One region of the Streptomyces zhihengii genome, then DNA from elsewhere that is predicted to be linked to it. Evidence: riboswitches for the same ligand, from Rfam matches in the RefSeq annotation. Region 1 holds a riboswitch; each other region holds the start of a gene.
The links. Region 1 has a riboswitch for cyclic di-AMP ahead of JE024_RS20905 (LysM peptidoglycan-binding domain-containing protein). Riboswitches for the same ligand answer to the same signal wherever they lie in the genome.

Region 1 (2,190 bases):
CAAGCGCGAGGTGGCCCCCGAGCGCGAGTCCGGGTTCGGCAAGAAGCCGGAGAAGAGCGCGACGCCGAGCCCCGGGGCCACCGGCCCCGCCGCCACCCCCGAGGCCGGCGAGAAGGAGGCGTCCGAGGACGCGGACGCCACCGAGGAGGCGCCCGCGCCAGCCGACGGCGCCACGGGCAAGCACCGCGGCGAGCCCGCCCGCGAGGACGCCGGGGCGGAGGGCCAGACCGATGGGGCCAGTGGAAGCAATGAGGGCAATGCGGACAAGGAGCGCGAAAACGCCCGTCATGCCTCACGGGGTGACGGATCTGCACGCAACGGTGTGACCGACTCCGCTCCGGCCGGGGCGTACACGGTGCAGGCCGGCGACAGTCTCTGGGCGATCGCCGACGAGCGCGAGGTCCCCGGCGGCTGGACCGCGCTCTACCAGGCCAACGAGGCCACCGTGGGCGACGACCCCGACCTCATCCTGCCCGGTCAGAGCCTCGATCTCGGCCTGGAGCAGGAGTAGTTCACGGAGTCGTCCGGCGGGTTGGTTCGCTGGTAAATGTCCGTTCTGTGCGAGTGAGACAAGGGTCTCTTTGCCGCAACTCGCCCTTTTCGGCGGCCGATTTCGGTCATCTCGGCCACGACCTGCGGAAACACCCCTGACATCGACGGCGGTTCGTCCGAATTCTCCCCGATGTTCGTCTTTGAACATCGGGGAGCGGTGTGTTTACGGTCGAATCGCTCGCCACCGCGGGCACCGCTGACCGAAACGCCGAATCCTGCCGTCGGTCGGGGGGAACAGTCGACGCTCGAAAAGCGCCGAAGGCAGGAGCGGGGGACCCAGGTAGGTGCCGGCCCGGCCGTCCGACGAGGACGCCGGTGACGGCTAGGGGTGGAGCCGCGCGCAAGGACGCGCGGCCGGGCAACTTTCCGGCCCGAACCCGACAGCTCACCTCGCAGGCGTCGGTGAGGAGTACTTCATGCTGCGTTCCGGCATCGCCAAGCACCGCCGCCCGTCGAAGTTCGCCCGCGTCGCCGCGTTCGCCGGCGTCACCGGCGCCGTCATCGCCGCCCCGCTGCTGGGTGCCGGCTCCGCCTCGGCCGCGACCGCCTCCGAGTGGGACAAGGTCGCCCAGTGCGAGTCCGGCGGCGACTGGTCCATCAACACGGGCAACGGCTACTACGGCGGCCTGCAGTTCTCCGCCTCCACCTGGGCGGCCTACGGCGGCACCGCCTACGCGTCCACCGCCGACCAGGCCAGCAAGGCCCAGCAGATAGCCGTCGCCGAGAAGGTCCTCGCCGGCCAGGGCAAGGGTGCCTGGCCGAGCTGCGGCGTCGGCCTGTCCAGCGCCTCCTACGACGGCGGCGCCGCCGAGCAGCCCGCCGAGAAGCCCGCCGAGAAGCGCGCCGAGGCCCCGACCACCCGCTCCGAGCGCGCCGAGGCCCCCGCGCCGAAGAAGGCCGCCGAGGCCAAGAGCTTCAAGAAGGGCGACGGCGAGTACAAGGTCGTGGCCGGCGACACCCTCAGCTCGATCGCCACGGCCGAGAAGGTCGAGGGCGGCTGGAAGAAGCTGTTCGAGCTCAACAAGGACGTCGTCGAGGACGCCGACGTGATCCACCCGGGCCAGCAGCTCCACCTGCGCTGACCCGCTCCCTCCCCCCACCGCTCCCGGCCCGGCGCCCCCTTCCCCCGAAGGCGCCGGGCCGGGCCCGTGTGCGGCCCCTTCCCGCCCGGCCGCCCCGGGCGCCCCCCCCCCCGCCCCGCCGGGCGCCCCGGTCCGCCGGCGCCCCCGTCCCCACCCGCACCCCAAAACGCACCCGCACCGCGCCGTCCCCACCCGCACCGCCCCCGGTCCCGTCGGGGTCCACCCCGGTTACCGCCGGGTAGAAGCAGAGGGTTTGTCCGTCCGCGAGGGTCTTGATGCCCTTTTTCGTCCCAGGGGGCGGGCATCGGCCCGGCGTACGCCGCCGCGCCGGTTAGGCTCTTGTCGCAAGGCCAAGCAGACCTCTGCACTTTTCTCGCGTCACATCCCAGAAGGAGATGCTCGTGCCGTCCATCGACGTCGTCGTAGCCCGGGAAATCCTCGACTCCCGAGGCAACCCCACGGTCGAGGTCGAGGTTGGCCTCGACGACGGCAGCACGGGTCGTGCTGCCGTTCCGTCCGGCGCCTCCACCGGTGCGTTCGAGGCCCTCGAGCTCCG
Region 2 (2,190 bases), 2.7 Mb from region 1:
TCGGCCCCCGACGGATCGGGTGCCGCGATGCTCGCCATCAGCGGCTCGGTGGACACGCCCAACACCGGTCCCGCGCTGGACGACCTGTGGAAGGTGCTGCGCACCCTGGCGGCCGACGGCCTCACCGACGCCGAGCGCGACGTCGCCGTGCAGAACCTCGTGGGTGTCGCCCCGCTGAAGTTCGAGACGGCGGCCTCCGTCGCGGCGACCCTGGCCGACCAGGTGGAGCAGCACCTCCCGGACGACTACCAGGCCCGGCTGTACGCGCGCCTGGCCGACACGGGCACGGTGGAGGCCACCGCCGCGGCGGTCAGCGCCTTCCCGGTGGACCGCCTGGTGACGGTCCTGGTCGGCGACGCCTCGCAGATCGCGGAGCCCGTCAAGGCGCTCGGCATCGGCGAGGTGAGCGTCGTCACCGGCTGACCGGCCGGGCCCCGGCAGGCGCGAAAGCGCCCGAAAAGGGGCGAAGAGGTGGCGAGGGGACCCCGGTGCGATGCGTGATGCCGGGGTCCCCTCGTTTCCCGTCCCTTGTCCCTTTTGGGGAGAGCGTCCTTCTCTGTCCTGTGGCATGCGTGACAAAAGCGCCGTTCCGTTTGGTGATCGACTGGCGGCCTGCCTAGCGTCGATCCGGCTGTTCGCCGAAACCCCGCCGCGCCCGCGGCATCGGACAGTCATCGCCGAGTCCCCGTCAGGCGCGAGCCTGGGGAGCCGGGGACCCATGCAGTCCCTGGGGTGAATCGGATGCCTTCGTCCGCGGAGGTGCCCGTAGGAGACCTTCCTGCTCCGAACCCGTCAGCTAACCCGGTAGGCGAGAAGGAAGGAAAGGACCAGCCTCTTCATGGCGTTCACCCGTGCCACCGGGAAGCACCGTGCCCCGAGCCGCCTGACGCGCAGGAGCGCGAACCTGGCCGGCGTCGCGACCCTCGCCACCGCGGGCGTCATCGGCACCCTCGCCTCCCCGGCGGTCGCCGCCGACGCCGAGGCCGCCGCCTCCGTCGAGGACACCGGCCTCACCCAGATCGTGTCCATGGGGTCCATCGCCGACGAGATCGCCGACCAGGCGGCCGCGCAGAAGAAGGAGGCCGCCGAGGCCGCCGCCCGCGCCAAGGCGAAGGCCGAGGCCGAGGCCGAGGCGAAGCGCAAGGCCGAGGCGCGCGCCAAGGAGATACGCGAGGCCAAGGAGCGCGCCGCCCGCGAGGCCGAGCGCAAGCGGCTGAACGCCTTCCGGATCCCGGTCGCCGGCTCCCATGTGACGACCGGCTACCAGACCGGCGGCAACCTCTGGTCCTCCGGCAGCCACTCCGGCGTCGACTTCCGCGCCGCGTCCGGCAGCACCGTCGTCGCGGTCGGCGCCGGCACCGTGGTCGAGGCCGGCTGGGGCGGCGCGTACGGCAACAACGTCGTCCTCCGTATGAACGACGGCACGTACACGCAGTACGGCCACCTGTCGTCGATCGCCGTCTCCGTCGGCCAGCAGGTCATGGCGGGCCAGCGGCTCGGACTGTCCGGCTCGACCGGCAACTCGACCGGCCCCCACCTGCACTTCGAGGCCCGCACCACGGCCGAGTACGGCTCCGACATCAACCCGGTCGCGTATCTGCGCGCCCGCGGCGTCAGCGTCTGACCCGCACCGCCTCCGACAGCCCCCGGCACCGCGCCGGGGGCTGTCGTGCGTGGCAGGGGTGCACGAGGGGCGGCGGGGCCGTCCCCGCGCCCGCTGTCCGGCCGCCCGGCCGGCGGGCCCGTCCCGCTCCCGCGATGCGGTAGGGACGGTCCGGCGGGGTCGTCCGCTCCCGCGATCCGGCCGCCCGGTCCGGCGGGGCCGTCCGCGCCCGCGATCCGGCCTTCCGATTCCGGCCAAAAGCCCAGAAGATATCCACGGATTCCCCTCGGCCTTCGGAAAATCCCGCGGACTGGAATAGAGTCGCCGGACACGAGTCAATCGGTGCAGATTTTCGTGCGGATCAGACGGAGGTTCGGCCATGCGCATTCCCGCGCACTCTGTATGCACGGCGATTCGCGACGACATCGTCACCGGTGTCTTCGAGCGCGGCAGCCGGCTCACCGAGGAGCAGCTCGCTCGCCGCTACGGGGTCTCCCGCGTCCCCGTGCGGGAGGCGCTGCGCACGCTGGAGTCCGAGGGCTTCGTCGTCACCCGCCGTCACGCCGGGGCGCATGTCGCCGAGCCGA
Region 3 (2,190 bases), 540 kb from region 1:
GCCGGGCTCCAGGTCGCCGCGCGGTACGAGGCCGCGCAGGCGGACGCGTTCATCGGCGGCGACCTCTTCGCCGTGCAGGACACCCCCTGGGGCGTCCGGCTGATCGTGGGGGACGTCCGGGGCAAGGGCATGGAGGCGGTCTCGGCGGTCGCCGTGCTGGTCGGGTCCTTCCGGGAGGCGGCCGAGCAGGAGAGCACGCTGGAGGCCGTGGCGCAGCGGCTGGAGCGGGCGCTGAAACGCGAGGGTGTGCGGCGGCCCGGGCTGGACGCCTTCGAGGGCTTCACCACGGCCGTGATCGGCGAGATCCCCGCTGTACGGGCGGGCGGCCCGCCCGGGGACGGGTACGCGGTACGGCTGGTGAACCGGGGCCACCCCGACCCGCTGCTGCTCCACGCGGACGGCTCGCTGGTGTCGCTCGCGCCGACCGAGCCGGCGCTGCCGCTCGGGATGGGGGACCTGGGGGGCGGGCCGGACCGGGCGGACGCGTACCCGCTGCCGGCCGGCTCCACCCTGCTGCTCTACACCGACGGCCTCTCCGAGGCGCGGGACGCGCACGGCGTCTTCTACGACCCGGGCGAGCGGCTGCGGGGGCGTGTCTTCCCCGGCCCGGAGGAACTGCTGGACGCCCTGGTGGACGATGTGCGGCGCTACTCCGGGGGCGGGCCCTCCGACGACATGGCGCTGATGGCGGTGGCCCGGCCCTCGGCGGGGCAGCCGGACCGGCGCCGTACGGTTCCGGTCGTCCCCGCCGACTGAGCCGTCGATCCAGCGGCCCGGCCGAGCGGTCGGCGCAGCGGCCCGACAGGCCGGGGCCTGGCACCCCGGCGGAAGGGCGCGGGCGCACGGTGGCGTGGGGCCGGTCGGTGGGCGGGCACCGTGCGTAGTCGGGGAATGCCACTGCGCATAACATCTGACACACCATCAGAACCCGTGGCCCGTCTGAAGGTCGATCAAGTCGCCCGATTCCGGCTGCTTCTGTCCCGATAAGTCCTGGCCACAGTCGTTAACGATCAGTCGGAACGGCTTGGAATCCAGCCCCGCCGTCTATTAACGTTCGATAACGCAACGCGGTCGTCCCAGCCGTCGCCAGTGGCGGCACCGTACGCGCGCGCCGAATTCCGCAAGGGAACCGGGGAACCACTCATTGGGGTGAATCGGGCATCATCTGCCGCTCTGTGCGCGGCCGATGGCACCCGTAGGAGACCTTCCTGCTCCGAACCCGTCAGCTAACCCGGTAGGCGAGAAGGAAGGAAAGGAGTACGCCTTCGTGGCGTCCAACATGCCTGCCCCCGAGGCCCCGTTCGCCCCTTCCTCTTTCGGCGGCGACGCCCCGGAACGGTCGTACGAGGAGTGGAATCCGACCGAGGAGACCATCCGGCCCGTGCGCGGGCGGCACCGCGTGGCCAAGCAGCGGGGCGGACTCGCCCGCAGCTCCACCGTTCTCGGAGTCGGCGTCATCGCGGCCGTCGGCGCGGGTGGCATGGCCACCGCGCAGGACAAGCCCGCGGTGTCGATATCCCTGCCCGACTCCATCACCGACCACCTTCCCGACGCCTCCTCCCTCCCGGGTGTGGGCTCGCTGATCTCCGACGACTCGGACGGCGACGGGACCGCGAACCACGCCCCGCTCACCGCGATGACCGCGGTCGCCGACAGCGGCGAGCGGGCCGGCGGCGAGCAGGCGGCCGGCGCGGGCGAGGCACTGCGCGCCCGGATCCTCCAGCAGGCCGAGCAGCAGCGGGCCGAGGCCGACGCCGAGGCCAAGGCCGCGGCGGAGAAGTCGGCCGCCGAACAGGCCGCCGCCCAGGCCGCGAAGCAGCAGTCGGCCGCCGAGAAGCAGGCCGCCGAGGAGAAGCGCAAGGCCGAGGAGGCCGCCCGGGCCAAGGCCGAGGCCGAGCGCCTGGCCGAGCTCGCCAGGAGCTGGTCCCTGCCCACCTCCTCGTACACCCTGACCTCCACCTACGGTGAGTCCGGCTCCATGTGGTCCTCCGGCCAGCACACCGGACTGGACTTCGCCGCGCCGACGGGTACCCCGGTCAAGGCCGTTCACACCGGCACCGTCACCTCGGCCGGCTGGTCCGGCTCGTACGGCTACCGGATCGTGCTGGAGCTCGAGGACGGCACCGAGGTCTGGTACGCCCACCTGTCGTCGATGACCGCGAGCGCCGGGCAGAAGGTCACCACCGGCGA
Region 4 (2,190 bases), 3.8 Mb from region 1:
GGTAGTCCGCCTCGATCGCCTCGCGCTCCACGCCGACCGCGAGCAGGGTGACGGCGACGGAGAGACCGGCGCGGTCCTTGCCCGCCGCACAGTGCATCAGCGCGGGCACGCTGTCCTCGGCGAGCGAGTGCAGCACCCGGCTGTGCTCGGCCGTCCGCTCGGTGACGATCAGGCGGTACGAGGCGATCATCCGGTCCGCGCCCTTGCCGTCCGCCAGGATCGCCTTGAGCTGGTCGAGGTTCCCGTCGCGGACCATCCGCCAGAACTCCGCGCCGTCCGCCGGGTCGCTCAGCGGCAGGTTGACGTTGCGCACGCCGGGCAGCTCGACGTCCGGACCCTCCAGCCGGTGGTCCGCGGCGTTGCGGAAGTCGAAGACGGTGTGCAGACCGAGCGTGGACAGGTACGCGGCGTCGCTCGCCGTGGCGTGCGCGAGGTGTCCGCTGCGGAACAGCCTGCCGTGCCGCACCCGCCGGCCGTCCACGGTGGGCAGCCCGCCGACGTCGCGGAAATTGCGGACTCCGGCGAGTTCGGGCTCTGTCGACGGGGCCTGCGGCAGCTGCTGCGTCACGTGGACTCCTTCGGGTGACTGCCGTCGGCGGTCGCCGACGGAGGCGCGAACCCGACCATACGACACGCGTTCATCATTCAATCGTCCTGTTCGCGCCGGGTCGTGCGGGCATGCCCCCACGGCCCCCGGCCGCCCTCCCCTTCGCCCCGCGGAGCCGCCGGCGGGGAAAGGGGGCGAAGCCGGACGATGCCGCCGATCTTGAGCGGCAAATAGGCCGCCGAACAGCCTTTCGCGCATTCTGTCCGAATTGAGGGTTTGGGGATAACGTGCCCCGCATGAAAGGGAAATGGGCTCGGGCTGGTGAGCAGGATCTCATCGGTGACGGACCGTGCCCGCCGCCCCGGGCTCAACTGCCGCCCCGGGCAGGCCGTCCGGCCGGCGCGCTCCACGCAGGGTGACGGGAAATGCCGCGCCCATTCGGACGCGGCAATGCCTTTCGGAAATCGACGCTTGTTTCCGCCGACGCCGTTCGCCTACGGTCACGCTCGATCCGGACGGAACGCCTAATCCTGCCGCCGACCGGACTCCCAACCGAACCCACGTGTGGCAGGAGCGGGGGACCCAGGTAGTACGCCGTATCCGGAGAATTCGGACGGCTTGGGGTGAAATCGCGCAGCTCGCGCGAACGGGCATCTCCAGCCCGAACCCGACAGCTCACCTCGCAGGCGCCGGAGAGGAAAGCGCCATGCCCCGAAAGGGTAAGCACCGTCGTCCCAAGGCAGGCCCCATCACCCGCGGCTTCGTCGTCGCCGGGACCGGCGGCGCCGCCATCGCACTCCCGCTGATCGGTGCCACCGCCGCCGGTGCGGCCACCGGCCCGGCCCCCGCAGCGGCGCCCGCCCCGGCCGTCGCCTCGGTCCCCGCCGCGGCGTCCGTCGCGGCGAAGGCCCCCGCCGCCAAGGCCCCCAAGACGTACACCGTGGTGGCCGGTGACTACCTGTCGAAGATCGCCGACGAGCAGGACGTCCGCGGCGGCTGGAAGCAGCTCTTCGACGACAACCGCCGCGCCATCGGTGCCGACCCGTCCCTGATCCACCCGGGTCTCGAACTCACCATCGGCGCCAAGTCCCAGGCCAAGAGCGACCCCGAGGTCCGCGCCGACGACTCCTCGCGGGCCTCCCGCGACACCGCGCGCAAGGCCGCCCCCGCGGCGGAGCCGGCCGAGAAGCCCGCGGCCGAGAGCTCTGCGGCCAAGAGCTCGGCCGCCGGGTTCTCCGCGCCCGTCCCCGGTGCCACCATCTCCACGCCGTACCACCAGAACGGCGCGATGTGGTCCAGCGGTTACCACACCGGTGTCGACTTCGTCGCCGCCACCGGCACCTCCGTGAAGGCCGTCGCGGCCGGCACCGTCGTGTCGGCCGGATGGGGTGGCTCGTACGGCAACGAGGTCGTCATCCAGCACACCGACGGCACCTACTCGCAGTACGCCCACCTGTCCTCGCTGTCCGTCTCCAGCGGCCAGTCGGTGACCGGCGGCGACCAGATCGGCCTCTCCGGCTCGACCGGCAACTCCACCGGCCCGCACCTGCACTTCGAGATCCGCACCGGTGCCTCCTACGGCTCGGACGTCGACCCGCTGGCGTACCTGCGCCAGCACGGCGTCTCCCTCTGAGGCGCCCGCG

Region 2: linked by a shared signal. The riboswitch ahead of JE024_RS09285 (M23 family metallopeptidase) and the one ahead of JE024_RS20905 (LysM peptidoglycan-binding domain-containing protein) in region 1 are both predicted to bind cyclic di-AMP.
Region 3: linked by a shared signal. The riboswitch ahead of JE024_RS18460 (M23 family metallopeptidase) and the one ahead of JE024_RS20905 (LysM peptidoglycan-binding domain-containing protein) in region 1 are both predicted to bind cyclic di-AMP.
Region 4: linked by a shared signal. The riboswitch ahead of JE024_RS04760 (M23 family metallopeptidase) and the one ahead of JE024_RS20905 (LysM peptidoglycan-binding domain-containing protein) in region 1 are both predicted to bind cyclic di-AMP.

The regions. Positions count from the first base shown of each region.
Region 1 is NZ_JAFEJA010000001.1:4,937,383-4,939,572, forward strand. Features, by position in the region: gene JE024_RS20900 (LysM peptidoglycan-binding domain-containing protein) at 1-511, shown strand, start outside; cyclic di-AMP (ydaO/yuaA leader) riboswitch at 796-966, shown strand; gene JE024_RS20905 (LysM peptidoglycan-binding domain-containing protein) at 969-1,634, shown strand; gene eno (phosphopyruvate hydratase) at 2,036-2,190, shown strand, end outside.
Region 2 is NZ_JAFEJA010000001.1:2,278,796-2,280,985, reverse strand. Features, by position in the region: gene JE024_RS09290 (M16 family metallopeptidase) at 1-423, shown strand, start outside; cyclic di-AMP (ydaO/yuaA leader) riboswitch at 666-826, shown strand; gene JE024_RS09285 (M23 family metallopeptidase) at 839-1,624, shown strand; gene JE024_RS09280 (GntR family transcriptional regulator) at 1,983-2,190, shown strand, end outside.
Region 3 is NZ_JAFEJA010000001.1:4,393,741-4,395,930, forward strand. Features, by position in the region: gene JE024_RS18455 (PP2C family protein-serine/threonine phosphatase) at 1-756, shown strand, start outside; cyclic di-AMP (ydaO/yuaA leader) riboswitch at 1,100-1,256, shown strand; gene JE024_RS18460 (M23 family metallopeptidase) at 1,268-2,190, shown strand, end outside.
Region 4 is NZ_JAFEJA010000001.1:1,133,913-1,136,102, reverse strand. Features, by position in the region: gene JE024_RS04765 (tyrosine-protein phosphatase) at 1-568, opposite strand, end outside; cyclic di-AMP (ydaO/yuaA leader) riboswitch at 1,088-1,251, shown strand; gene JE024_RS04760 (M23 family metallopeptidase) at 1,254-2,180, shown strand.